DNA from 2 places in the Geobacillus sp. DSP4a genome. Region 2 is predicted to be linked to the other one. Evidence: predicted binding sites of a transcription regulator. Region 2 holds the regulator's gene; the other holds the start of a gene.
What was found. Region 2 encodes CtsR, which represses protease genes until heat stress. Its sites were predicted from a motif close to ATGGTCAATAAAGGTCAAACA; they were not measured.

Region 1 (7,226 bases), on a different contig from region 2:
ACATGCTCTTGGATGACGCGGCGGAGCGGGCGGGCGCCAAAGGCCGGATGGTAGCCGAGTTCGGCCAGTTTTTCTTTCGCCGCTTCGGTCACTTCGAGTTCGATGCCTTGTTCGCGCATCGCCGCTTTGACATCGGCGAGCATCAGGTCGACGATCTCAAGCAAGTGCGTTTTTTCAAGCGGCTTGAACTCGATGATGGCGTCGAAGCGGTTCAAAAATTCCGGCTTGAAGTAGGCGCTCAAAGAGTCAAGGACGCTTGTTTGCCCGTTGCCCTCTTTTTCAAAGCCGACGGTGATTTTTTTGTCGGTCACACCGGCGTTGCTTGTCGCGATGATGACCGTGTCTTTGAAGCTGACGGTGCGGCCTTGGCTGTCGGTTAAGCGGCCGTCTTCCAAAATTTGCAGGAAGATGTGCTGCACATCCGGGTGCGCTTTTTCAATCTCGTCAAGCAAGATGATGCTGTACGGATTGCGGCGTACTTTTTCCGTCAGCTGGCCGGCTTCTTCAAAGCCGACATAGCCCGGCGGCGAACCGATCAGCTTCGAGACGGAATGTTTCTCCATGTATTCGCTCATATCGAGGCGAATCATGGCGTCTTTTGTGCCAAACAGCTCCTCGGCGAGCGTTTTGGCGAGCTCCGTTTTCCCGACGCCGGTCGGGCCGACGAACAAGAACGAACCGATCGGGCGGTGTTTCGCTTTCAAGCCGGCGCGGCTGCGGCGAATGGCTTTGGCGACTTTTTTCACCGCTTCCGCTTGGCCGATCACTTTTTTCGCCAAGTGTTCTTCGAGATGTTTCATTTTTTCTTTTTCATCGGCTTGCAGCTTGCCGACCGGGATGCCGGTTTTCTCGGCGATGATTTGTTCGATGTCGGCGGCATCGACGACAGGGCGTTCTTGGTTGACGCCTTGCTCGAGTTGTTTTTCGAGCTTCAGCTCTTCATCGCGCAGTTTCGCCGCCAATTCGTAGTTTTCTTCTTTCGCCGCTTGTTCTTTTTCTTTCGCGATTTGGATCAACCGCTCTTGCAGTTGTTTTTCATCGGTCGGACCGAGGCGCAAGTTCGCTTTCGAGCCGGCCTCGTCAAGCAAGTCGATGGCTTTGTCCGGGAGGAAGCGGTCTTGAATGTAGCGGTGCGACAGTTTCACGCACGCTTCGATCGCTTCATCCGTATAGCGGACATGGTGGAATTGTTCGTATTTCGGCTGGATGCCTTTTAAGATGGCGATCGCTTCCTCAACGGTCGGCTCGTGGACGATGACCGGTTGGAAGCGGCGCTCAAGAGCCGCGTCTTTTTCAATTTGCCGGTATTCTTTGAGCGTCGTCGCCCCAACGACTTGCAGTTCCCCGCGGGCGAGCGCCGGTTTTAAAATATTGCCGGCGTCCATCGAGCCTTCAGCGGCGCCAGCGCCGACGAGCAGGTGGATTTCGTCAATGAACAAGATGATGTTTTTCCGCTCTTGCAATTCGGCGATGAGCCGTTTCATCCGCTCTTCAAATTGACCGCGGATGCCGGTGTTGGCGACAAGCGACGCCACGTCAAGCAAGTACACGTCTTTGTTCAATAGTTTTTCCGGCACTTGCCCTTCGGCGATTTTCAGCGCCAGCCCTTCAACGATGGCTGTTTTCCCGACGCCCGGCTCCCCGATCAACACCGGGTTGTTTTTGTTGCGGCGGTTTAAAATTTCGATCACGCGGGCGATTTCTTTGTCGCGGCCGATGACCGGATCGATCAAGCCCGCTTTCGCCATTTGCGTCAAGTTGCGGCCGAATTGATCCAAAAATCCACCGCCATGGCTTTGCGGGCGCTTCGCCATCGTTTTCGGCGCGCTCATTCCGGCGTTGGCGGCTGTGAACGGGCTAGTAAAGAAGTCATCAAAGGAAAACGGTGAAAAGCCGAAGTTCATCGGAATGGACAGTTGTTGTTTTTGCTTTTCATAGCATTCATGGCACAGGTGAAGTTGTTGTTTTTCCCCGTTCCATTGCAAGTTGACAAACACTGTTGCTTCACGTTGTTGGCATGCTTGGCATAGCATGAGACATACCCCCTTTTCTCTTATTCGGGATTTGACTTTGACTTTCTTTGACCTTCCGACTTTATTATACTTTGACCTTTTTTGACTTTCAAGTGTTTTGTACAAAAAAATTGTGATAACGATGAAATGTTTTTGAAAAAATGGTGAATACTAATGTAGGTGCGGCAAAACTATGATAAAGTGAAAAACAGAAAAAGAGGCGGAAAAGACTCCGTCTTTGGTGCTCATGATGATCATGAATTTGAAGGAAAAAGGAGAAAGGTGAAGATGAGAAGACAGGTTGGTTTCGCGTTTGCTGTTGTACTTTTGGGGATGATGATCATGGCTGCTTGTACAAATCACAACAAGCAAGCCGAGACGCCGGCCGTGCTTGACGTGAAAATCGATGCGCCGGATCATATCGATTTGAACAAACCGACCAAGCTCGCCTGCGTCGTGACGTACGGCGGCGAAAAAGTAGACGATGCGAACGAAGTCAAGTTTGAAGTATGGAAGCATGGAAGCGACGAGCGGGAAATGCTTGAAGCGAAGCATGACGGCGACGGCCGATACTCGGTGGAAAAAACGTTCACCGAAGCGGGAACATATTCGGTCGTCGCCCATGTGACGGCGCGCGACATGCATAACATGCCGAAGAAAGATATTGTCGCCGGCAGCCCGGAACAGGCGGCGACGGCCGACGGTGCGCGCGAAAATTCCCAAGGCAGTGCTGAAGAACACCATCATGGCGCCGTCGCCATTTCGCTGTCGTCCCGTTCGTTCGAAGCCGGAAAACCGGCGGCGTTGACCGTCCGCCTCTCCAAAGATGGGAAGCCGTTGACAGGTGCGACCGTTCGTTTTGAGATTTGGCAGGCGGACAATAAGCATGAATTTGTCGATGCAAAGGAAAAAGGAAACGGCGAGTACGAAGCCATGGCCACGTTTGCCAACAAAGGAACGTATTCGGTGAAAGTGCACGTCGAAGGAAGCGGCGGGCTGCACGAACATCAAGTCGAACACGTGACGGTTCATTGATGGAAACGCGATTTCACATCGCATGCCATATTAATGAAGAGAGTTTGCGGTGTGTGAGAAGGCATCTTGTCTCGGATGCCTTCTTTTTTCGTTCTGTCGTCTTTCTTGTCCATGCCGGACATATACATATATATGGAAAAGCAACGGACAAGAGAGGGAGATGGAGGATTTGGGCAAGAGACACGAGTGGTCGGAGGCGTGGCAAATCGCTGCTGTTTACGTTGGAACGGTGATTGGGGCAGGATTTGCGACCGGAAGAGAGATTATGGAATTTTTCACTCGTTATGGGACGGCTGGAACGGTGGGCATCATCATCAGCGGTTGTTTGTTTATATGGGGCGGCGCGCGCCTAATGGTGATGGCGCGCCGCATTGGAGCCGCGTCATATGATGAATTGAATCGCTATTTGTTCGGGAACATGTTGAGCCCGTTTGTGACGCTCGTGATGACGGTGATGATCGCGGGGGTGACGGCGGTGATGATCGCCGGGGCGGGTGCCGTGTTTGAAGAGCAGATCGGCTGGCCGAGGCAGGCGGGCGTCACGCTGACGCTCGGGTTGGCGCTTTTGGTCATGCTGCTTGACCGCAAAGGATTGTTTGGCGTCAACGTGTTCGTCGTGCCGATGATGATGATCTTGAGCGTTGCCGTATGGATCAAAATGATGATGGCTGGCGACTTATGCCGACCGGATATAGCGGCATCGGATTATTCACTGAAGGCAATGTTGTCCCCGTTTTCGTATGCGGCGTTTAACTTGGCGATGGCGCAAGCGGTGTTGGTGCCCGTTGCCCGCGAAGCGGCCAGTGAGCGGGCGGTGAAGCGCGGGGCGATGTTGGGTGGGGGGATCCTAACAGGGTTGTTGCTTCTCAACCATATTGTGTTGCTGTCGTTTCCGCAAAAGGATGGTTACGATATTCCGATGGCCGAAGTAGTTCGTGCGTTTTTTGCCATGCTGTATTGGTTGTATGTCGTCGTCATTTACGGAGAAATTTTTACCTCGGTCATCGGCGGCTTGTTTGGGCTTGCCCGTCAAGCGCGCATTTGGGTGCCGATCAGTGGAAAAGGGATCGGCGTGCTGCTCGTGTTGGTGTTTACCGCGGTCAGCCCGTTTCGCTATGGGGAGTTGTTGTCGTTTCTTTATCCGCTGTTTGGCTACATGAGCCTGATGTTATTGTGGCTCCTTTGGCGCCGCAAGCTGCCGCGTTAGCAAACAGGCCCTTTCGCTTTCCCTGCCTCTTCTGTTCTGGTGCGGGGGGTGAAAGGGCTTATTGTTTTTCCGTACACCGCCCACCCAATAGGCATTCCCTCGCTTTCATTGCATTTCGCAAAACGGGGGCTTTTTTCGAGATGGTCCTCCCGCATGCGGATGTTGAAAGCATGATTACGAGCGAAAACGGGCGATCATCGCTTCCAAATTGCGGGCTGCGGCGGCCAGGGCGTCAGCTTCTCCCGCCAGTTCATGAAGAGCGAGTGTTTGCCGCTCGAGCCCCGCCGCCGTCTCTTGCACCATATCGGAAAAGTCCGCCGTTTCTGTCACTTTTTTCAACGCTCGTTTCGACCGACGCTGTTTCGTCAGTTCGCTCATAGACGATTCTCCTTTTTTCATTTGTCTATTTTCAATAATATATAGAAGATTTTGTCGAATCAATAGGATGAAAGGGGGATGCATAAAAATATCGATCGGTTGGGAGACTATGCCGTAAACGGAAAGGCGAGGGGATGTTCGTGGGTTTATTCTCATTTTGGAAAAAAAAGAAAAAACGCCCCCCTCAGCGGCCCATTTCGCAGCTTTGGGAAACGCTGCGGCAATCGAGCGATTTTGTCGAAGTGTCGTTTGTTGTGGGAGGCAAGGAGCTGTCGATTTATTATTTTGATTCACTCGTCGATCCGCAAGTGCTGCAAGAGCGGATTCTTTGCCATTTGCAAAACGACATTCCAAACCATCCAACTGTCCGTTTGGAAGACTTGCAGCAAATCGTGCCGATTCAGCGCATTGAGGTGAGCGAAGATACGGCACTGATTGAAGAGAAGGTGCTGAAAGGGTTTGTCGCGGTCACCTTCCGCGAGCAGCCAAACAAAGCGGCGCTCATGAGCGCCGCCGCCGAAAATTTAGGGCTTCGGGAAAACAATGATTCGGAAAACGAATTCAGCGTCGTCGGACCGAAAGTCGGATTTGTGGAAAACGTCGGGGTCAACTTGCATCTCATCCGCCGGCAAGTGGTGACGCCGAATCTTGTCTTTCGGGAAATGTCGATTGGTTCGGTGTCGAAAACGAAAGTGGTCATCGCCTACATCGATGGCGTCGCCAATCCGGAAGTCGTTCAAACGGTGACGCAGCGGCTTGAGTCCATTCATTTTGACGTCGTGTTTGACAACGCCATTTTGGATCAGCTGCTTGCGGACAATTCACGGACGCCGTTTCCTCTTTTTATCTCGACCGAGCGGATCGACCGGACCATCTATGCGCTTGTGTCGGGTCAGGTGGCCATTTTTTGCGACGGCTCCCCGTATGCCGTGATTGGCCCCGCCGCTCTTTTCGATTTTTTTACGTCGCCGGAAGACTATTATTTGCCATGGGTGCTCGGCACGTTTTTCCGGCTCATCCGGTTTTTCGGCGTTGCGTTCTCGGTGTTGGCGTCGCCGATTTATGTGGCGGTGCTGACGTATCATTATGAAATGATTCCCGAAGACTTGCTCGGCCCGATCATTTATTCCCGCTCGAACGTGCCGTTCCCTCCGGTGCTCGAGGTGCTGTTTTTGGAAATTACGATTGAGCTGTTGCGCGAGGCCGGGGCGCGGCTGCCGACGAAAGTCGCACAAACGCTCGGGATTGTCGGCGGGATTGTCATCGGGCAAGCAACCGTTGATGCCGGGCTGACGAGTACGATTTTGTTGATTGTCGTCGCGTTGGCGGCGCTCGCTTCGTTTACAACGCCGATTTTCAAAATGTCCAACACGATCCGGTTCATTCGGTTTCCGTTTATTTTGTTTGCTGCATGTTGGGGCGGGATCGGCATTATCTTTGCCGTCTGCGGGCTGCTCATTCATTTAGGGCGGCTGCAGTCGTTTGGCTATCCGTATTTGCTGCCGTTTTATCCATTTCGTGTGCGCAGCTTCCGCGATACATTCGTTCGTTCGCCATACAGTGAAACGGCGGAGCGGCCGATGTTTCTTCGTCCGCGGTCGCGGTTTCGTTACGATCCGAATGCGGCGAAGCAAAAACGCGATATTGATGAGTAAGGGGGATCGTGATGAGGCGTGGGCTTCTATGGCTCGGTGCGCTGCTGTTGCTTGGCGGCTGCGCCAGTTCGCGGCCGATTGATGAAATTCAAATTATCCAACAGATGGGGTATGATTTCGAGAACGGCCGCTACACGGGCACCGCGGTGTACCCGACGTTCAAGCAAGGGCCGATGACAAAGCCGAATATGCTGACGACGACGTCGCCGACGGTCTACGACTTGATTCCGCGCCTGTCATCGAAATCCGCGCTGCCGGTTGAGGAAGGGCAGCTGCGCTTGATTTTGTTCGGCAAGGAGTTTGCCAGGCGGGGGGTGACGCAAATTACGCACAGCCTCGCGCGCAACAACAAAGTCGGCAGTCATTTGCTGCTTGGCGTGGCGGAAGAAAGCGCGAAGGAGCTGCTGAAAATCGCGGCGAACACGACGCTGAGCGATACGTTGTATTTGCCGAATCTGGTGGAGCAGAATGAGCAGTCGATGAACTTGCCGAAAACGAATTTGCACTTGTTTTTGTATCGCTATTTTTCCCCAGGCAGCGATCCGTTTTTGCCGTATTTTGAGAAAAAAGGAGATTTCGTCAAGCTTGAAGGGGTCGCGTTGTTTCGCGACGACCGATACGTGGGGCATGTGAGTTTGCGTGATTCGTTTTTAATGAAAATTTTGCTTGGAGAAACGAAAAACGGCGTCTACCAGCTGAAGATTGGGAATCGCGGGAAACAGGGCGAGGATCGGGTGATGCTGCAAAACTTATGGGCGAAGTCGAAATATGAATGGAAGCGTGATGGAAGCCGCCATGTGCTTGATGTGTTCGTCCATATCCATGCGTCGGTGCGGGATTACCCGTCATGGCTCGATCAGCCGGATCAAGATTTGTTTGCTGATGTGAAGAAAAAAATGCAAAACGAATTGGAGCATAATATGCGTCGGTTATTCCGTT
Region 2 (7,226 bases):
CCTCGAAGATGACGAGGTCGATAGGTCCGAGGTGGAAGCGTGGCGACACGTGGAGCTGACGGATACTAATCGATCGAGGGCTTAACCTAACAAGAAAAGTGGAGGCGAGCGGTTCGCCCCGGCTTCTTCCCAAAACGGTTATCTAGTTTTCAGGGAACGAATTCCTGACAACCTCATATGGCCTAGTGGTGATAGCGGAGGGGAAACACCCGTTCCCATCCCGAACACGGAAGTTAAGCCCTCCAGCGCCGATGGTAGTTGGGGCCAGCGCCCCTGCAAGAGTAGGTCGCTGCTAGGCTAAGCAGAAAGCACGCCTTTTTCTTCATTAGGAGAAAAAGCGTGCTTTTTCGTTTATCTGACCGAGAAGCGTTTTACTGGGCGAAAAAACGGATATTCTATAGATAGTCTCCCTTGTTTCGGTAGCCCTTGCAATTTTTCGTCATACATTGTATAGTAAAATCAAGGTCAAATATAGTCAAAGTCAACAAGATGGCGGTGATGCTTCCTCCCAAGGAATGCCCGTTTATTATTGGGCAGGGAGCAGCTTGACCGCCAAGCAGCTTGGTTGTGAGGAAGGTGGGAGGTAGAGTGCCAAACATTTCCGACATTATCGAGCAATATTTGAAGCAAGTACTCAATATGAGCGACCAAGACATCGTTGAAATTAAACGAAGTGAAATTGCTAATAAATTCAAATGTGTTCCCTCGCAAATCAACTATGTCATCAACACGAGATTCACGCTCGAGCGCGGATATATTGTTGAAAGCAAGCGCGGTGGCGGCGGCTATATCCGCATTATGAAAGTAAAGACGAAAAGCGAGGCGCAGCTGATTGACCAGTTGCTCGAGCTGATCGACCACCGCATCAGCCAGTCGAGCGCCGAAGATGTGATAAAACGACTTATGGAAGAAAAGGTGATTTCGGAGCGGGAAGCGAAAATGATGTTGAGCGTGATGGATCGCTCCGTTTTATATATCGATTTGCCCGAACGGGATGAACTGCGGGCGCGCATGTTAAAGGCGATGCTGACGTCGCTAAAGTATAAGTAGGGGAGGGGGAGGCATTGATTTGCCAAGAATGCAAGCAACGCCCGGCGACGATGCATTTTACGAAAATAGTCAACGGGGAAAAAACGGAATTTCACCTTTGCGAGCAATGCGCCAAAGAACATGGTCATACGTTTATGCTCTATGGCCATGACGACTTTCCGCTCAACAATTTGTTAGCGGGGCTTCTCAACTTTCAAGCTCCGATGAAAGAAGTGACGGCCAATTCGTTCCCGAATCCGGATTTGCTTCAATGCGAGACGTGCCAAATGACATACCACCAGTTTACGCAAATTGGGCGGTTCGGTTGCGCCGACTGCTATCGGACGTTTGCCCGTTACCTTCCGCCGATTTTAAAACGGCTTCATAGCGGAAATACTGCTCATTCAGGGAAAATTCCGAAGCGAAAAGGCGGCGTCCTCCATTTGCGGAAGCAGCTGGCCACGTTGAAACAAAAGCTTCAGGAATTAGTTGCCCGCGAGGAATTTGAGCGGGCGGCCGAGGTGCGCGACCAGATTCGTTCGTTAGAGGACGAACTTCGCCGACGTGGAGAGGGGGAGATGTAGCGGTATGTCATTTGGAAAGTTTTTCAACACAGCGGTCAGCGCTTGGATGAGCCAGGAGGGGCCGAATTCGGACATCGTGTTGAGCAGCCGCATCCGGCTGGCGCGCAATATTGTTGATTTTCGTTTCCCAACGCTGTTTAGCAGCGAAGAGGCGAAACAAATCGTTGCCTTGTTTGAGCGCGCGTTCGTCCATCGTCCGTATGGGGAAGCGGGACGGTTTGAACTGTTGAAAATGTCGGAGCTTCAACCGATTGAAAAACGGGTATTGGTGGAAAAGCACTTAATCAGCCCGCATTTGGCTGAAGATTCGCCGTTTGGCGCCTGCCTGCTTTCGGAAAATGAGGAAATCAGCATTATGATCAACGAGGAAGACCATATCCGCATTCAGTGTCTGTTTCCAGGGCTTCAGCTTGCCGAGGCGCTTGAGGCGGCGAGCGAGTTGGATGATTGGATTGAAGGGCATGTCAACTATGCGTTCGATGAACGGCTTGGTTACTTAACGAGCTGTCCGACGAACGTCGGAACAGGGTTGCGGGCGTCGGTGATGATGCATCTTCCGGCGCTGGTGCTGACGCAGCAGATCAACCGCATCATCCCTGCCATCAACCAGTTGGGACTCGTCGTCCGCGGCACGTACGGGGAAGGAAGTGAGGCTTTAGGGAACATTTTCCAAATTTCGAACCAAATTACGCTCGGAAAATCAGAAGAAGATATTGTCGCTGATTTGCATACGATCGTTGAGCAGCTCATCGCCCAAGAAAGGGCGGCTCGCCAGGCATTAGTGAAAACGTTGGGCATACAATTAGAAGACAAGGTATTCCGTTCATACGGCATATTGGCCAACTGCCGCGTCATCGATTCAAAGGAGGCGGCGCAATGCCTGTCGGATGTGCGTTTAGGGATCGATTTAGGATATATCAAAAACGTCCCGCGCAACATTTTAAATGAGCTGATGATTTTGACGCAGCCAGGATTTTTGCAACAATATGCCGGAGGGGTGCTTCGCCCTGAGGAACGGGATGTCCGCCGGGCGGCGTTGATTCGGGAACGCTTAAGGATGGAAACACGAAGAAAGATGGAGGGTGATGAACGATGATGTTTGGCAGATTTACGGAACGGGCGCAAAAAGTGCTGGCGTTGGCGCAAGAGGAAGCCATCCGCCTCGGCCATAACAATATCGGAACCGAACATATTTTGCTTGGGCTGATCCGTGAGGGGGAAGGAATCGCTGCTAAAGCGCTCATGGCGCTTGGACTTGGCCCGGATAAAATCCAAAAAGAAGTCGAATCGCTCATCGGCCGCGGCAATGAAGTGTCCCATACGCTCCATTACACGCCGCGGGCGAAAAAAGTGATCGAGCTGTCAATGGACGAAGCGAGGAAACTTGGCCATTCGTATGTCGGCACGGAGCATATTTTGCTTGGTTTGATCCGCGAGGGGGAAGGCGTGGCCGCTCGCGTGCTGAACAACCTCGGGGTGAGCTTGAACAAGGCGCGCCAACAAGTGTTGCAACTGCTCGGCAGCAATGAATCGGTATCGGGTCACGGCGGTGGGGGGGCTTCGCATGTAAGCACGCCGACGCTTGACAGCCTTGCCCGCGATTTGACGGCGATTGCCCGCGAAGGGCGGCTTGATCCGGTCATCGGCCGCAGCAAAGAAATTCAGCGTGTCATTGAAGTGTTGAGCCGACGGACAAAAAACAACCCGGTGCTCATCGGTGAACCGGGGGTTGGAAAAACAGCGATCGCGGAAGGATTGGCCCAGCAAATCGTCAACAACGAAGTGCCGGAAACGCTGCGCGACAAACGGGTCATGACGCTCGATATGGGGACGGTCGTCGCCGGGACGAAATACCGCGGCGAATTTGAAGACCGGCTGAAAAAAGTGATGGACGAAATTCGCCAGGCGGGCAATATCATTTTGTTCATCGATGAACTCCATACGTTAATCGGCGCTGGCGGAGCCGAAGGGGCCATCGACGCATCGAACATTTTAAAGCCGGCCTTGGCGCGTGGAGAATTGCAATGTATCGGTGCGACAACGCTTGATGAATACCGCAAATACATTGAGAAAGATGCTGCGCTCGAGCGCCGCTTCCAGCCGATTCACGTCGATGAGCCGACAGTTGAAGAGTCGATTCAAATTTTAAAAGGGCTGCGCGACCGGTATGAAGCGCATCATCGCGTCTCGATTTCCGATGAGGCGATCATTCAGGCAGTCAAACTTTCCGACCGGTATATTACCGACCGGTTCCTGCCGGATAAAGCGATCGACTTGATTGATGAAGCTTGCTCGAAAGTGCGTCTCCGTTCGTTCACGGCGCCGCCGAAACTGAAAGAACTGGAGCAAAAGCTTGAAGAAGTGCGAAAAGAGAAAGATGCGGCCGTGCAAAGCCAAGAATTTGAAAAAGCGGCGTCGCTGCGTGATATGGAGCAGCGGCTGCGTGAAGAGCTTGAAGAAACGAAACGTGCGTGGAAAGAAAAACAAGGCCAAGAAAATTTGGAAGTGACGGTCGAAGACATTGCCGCGGTCGTCTCGAGTTGGACCGGGATTCCGGTATCGAAGCTGGCCGAGACGGAAACCGAGCGGCTGTTGAAACTGGAAGAAATTTTGCATTCGCGCGTCGTCGGCCAAGACGAGGCGGTCAAAGCGGTGGCCAAAGCGGTGCGCCGCGCCCGGGCTGGCCTCAAAGACCCGAAACGCCCGATCGGTTCGTTCATTTTCCTCGGCCCGACCGGCGTCGGGAAAACGGAATTGGCCCGTGCATTGGCCGAGGCAATGTTTGGAGATGAAGATGCCCTCATTCGCATCGATATGTCCGAGTATATGGAAAAACACTCGACATCGCGGCTCATCGGTTCGCCGCCGGGGTATGTCGGCTACGAAGAAGGCGGCCAGCTGACCGAAAAAGTGCGCCGCAAGCCATACTCGGTCGTTCTGTTGGATGAGATGGAAAAAGCGCATCCGGACGTGTTTAACATCTTGCTGCAGGTGCTCGAAGACGGGCGGTTGACTGACTCGAAAGGGCGGACGGTTGACTTCCGCAACACGATCATCATTATGACATCGAACGTCGGCGCGGATGCTTTGAAGCGGAACAAGTATGTCGGCTTTAACATCCAGGATGGAAACCAGCAATACAAAGACATGAAAAGCAAGGTCATGGATGAGCTGAAAAAAGCGTTCCGTCCGGAGTTTTTGAACCGGATCGATGAAATTATCGTCTTCCATTCGCTTGAAAAAGACCATCTAAAACAAATTGTCCGTCTGATGGCTGATACGCTGGTGAAACGGCTGAAAGAGCAAGATATTGACCTTGAATTGACGGAGGCGGCGATTGAGAAAATCGCTGCTGAAGGTTTCGATCCGGAATACGGGGCTCGCCCGTTGCGCCGCGCTTTGCAAAAACATATTGAAGACCGTTTGTCCGAAGAACTGTTAAAAGGCACGATCGCCAAAGGACAAAAAGTGGTCGTTGATGTGAAAGATGGGGAATTTGTCGTATTGGCAAAACAGGCCGTGATGTGATGAAAAAAGGTATGCGGCACGATGCTGCCCATACCTTTTTTCCATATGGAACACAAGAGAGAAAGGGTTAGTTCAATGGCGAAAAAGAAGACGAAATTTGTTTGCCAAGAGTGCGGATACGAATCGGCGAAGTGGCTCGGCCGCTGCCCGGGATGCCAAACGTGGAACTCATTCGTCGAGGAAATCGAGCCGGTCAGAACCGCTGTGCGAGGGGCGTTTCTCCATTCGGAGCCGTCCGGGTCCGCTAAACCGGTTCCGATTACCGCCGTTGCCGCGGTGCAAGAGCCGCGCATCGAAACGAACAGTGCAGAGTTCAATCGCGTGCTCGGTGGGGGGATCGTCAAAGGGTCGCTCGTCTTAATCGGCGGCGACCCCGGCATCGGCAAGTCGACGCTGTTGCTGCAGGCCTCAGCGCAACTGGCGGCGGCTAGGCATACAGTGTTGTATGTATCGGGCGAGGAATCCGTCAAACAGGTAAAACTGCGCGCTGGGCGCCTTCGCGCCGAGTCCGATCATCTGTATGTGTTAGCGGAGGCGAATTTGGAATATATTGTATCAGCGATTGAAACGATTCAGCCCGCCTGTGTCGTGATTGATTCAATCCAGACGGTGTACCGGACGGATATTACGTCAGCGCCGGGCAGTGTCGCCCAAGTGCGCGAGTGCACCGCTGAGTTGATGAAAATCGCCAAAACAAAAGGCGTCGCCATTTTTATCGTCGGCCATGTGACGAAAGAAGGGGCGATCGCCGGGCCGCGCATTCTCGAGCATATGGTCGATACCGTCCTTTATTTTGAGGGGGAGCGGCATCATACGTACCGCATTTTGCGGGCGGTGAAAAACCGCTTCGGTTCGACGAATGAAATCGGTATTTTTGAAATGCGCGACATCGGGCTGCGGGAAGTGGAAAATCCGTCCGAAGTGTTTTTGGAAGAGCGATCGCACGGGGTGGCGGGTTCGACGGTGGTGGCGGCCATGGAAGGGACGCGCCCGGTTCTGGTGGAAATTCAAGCGCTCGTTTCGCCGACAAGCTTCGGCAACCCGAGGCGGATGGCGACCGGCCTCGATCATAACCGCGTGTCGTTGCTTATGGCCGTATTGGAAAAGCGGGTCGGGCTGCTGTTGCAAAACCAAGATGCCTATTTGAAGGTGGCGGGCGGAGTGAAGCTTGATGAGCCGGCCATTGACCTAGCCATCGCCGTCAGCATCGCCTCAAGCTTTCGCGATCGGCCGACCAATCCGGCCGACGTCATTATCGGTGAAGTCGGGTTGACCGGGGAAGTGCGGCGTGTCTCCCGCATTGAACAGCGTGTGCAAGAGGCTGTCAAACTAGGTTTTTCCCGTGTCATTGTACCGAAAAACAATTTGGCAGGTTGGCAGCCGCCGGCAAGCGTTCAGGTGATCGGCGTTTCCCATGTGGCCGAGGCGCTCGAGCACACGATGATTTGAACGCTTTCTTCGGGGGAACGGGCAAATAGGAAACGGCTGGGGGCGCTCGCTAAAGCATCCTCTTGCTCCGCCCCGATCATGTTTTGCATGAAATGACCGAACCTTTTTGTTTCGAACAACGTAAATATATATAGGGGGGCAACGTCCTTCCGCTGTGCACGGGCGTCCAGCGCGAATTGTTACAAGCGGATGTCGAATGTTCAAAAATGGTTAAAAATTGGGTTTCGGTTGGTTTCAAACATTGGAAACTGTTTATAATGTTAGATAGGGAGGTGAAGATGAGCCGATGGTCAAACGTGTCGTACAACTATTTTTTCTCGCCGTAGGCGGAACGCTGGGCGCCATGTTTTTGCCTGATTTGCTTGCGCTGTTGAATGTAAGCGGCATGCCGCTCATCCATAATTCCTATACGTTGGCGGTGTTGGGCGCTGTTCTTTTCTTTTTGTTGACGTTTTGGCTTGTGGATTATGTTGTGGACATGGTGCGCTGGGTCGAGGAAACATTGGTAAGGGCGCCTGCTGCTGACGTGCTGTTTGGCAGCCTCGGGCTGATTTTTGGTCTTATTATTGCGTTTTTGGTCGTCATGCCGCTGCAATCGTTTCGAATTCAAGTGTTGAACACGGTGCTGCCGATTTT

Region 1: ETC02_RS09100 (ATP-dependent Clp protease ATP-binding subunit) is a predicted target of CtsR. The motif match lies at 2,102-2,122, and genes of this name have one in related genera.

Annotation. Positions count from the first base shown of each region.
Region 1 covers NZ_SDLD01000021.1:19,295-26,520, reverse strand. Annotated here, with positions in the region: gene ETC02_RS09100 (ATP-dependent Clp protease ATP-binding subunit) at 1-2,033, opposite strand, end outside; gene ETC02_RS09095 (FixH family protein) at 2,301-3,047, shown strand; gene ETC02_RS09090 (YkvI family membrane protein) at 3,208-4,254, shown strand; gene ETC02_RS17500 (hypothetical protein) at 4,429-4,632, opposite strand; gene ETC02_RS09080 (spore germination protein) at 4,773-6,287, shown strand; gene ETC02_RS09075 (Ger(x)C family spore germination protein) at 6,299-7,226, shown strand, end outside.
Region 2 covers NZ_SDLD01000020.1:45-7,270, forward strand. Annotated here, with positions in the region: partial or broken rRNA gene ETC02_RS08590 (23S ribosomal RNA) at 1-89, shown strand, start outside; rRNA gene rrf (5S ribosomal RNA) at 182-298, shown strand; gene ctsR (transcriptional regulator CtsR) at 589-1,050, shown strand; gene mcsA (protein-arginine kinase activator protein McsA) at 1,065-1,613, shown strand; gene mcsB (protein-arginine kinase McsB) at 1,618-2,709, shown strand; gene clpC (ATP-dependent protease ATP-binding subunit ClpC) at 2,706-5,141, shown strand; gene radA (DNA repair protein RadA) at 5,217-6,590, shown strand; gene ETC02_RS08625 (PIN/TRAM domain-containing protein) at 6,877-7,226, shown strand, end outside.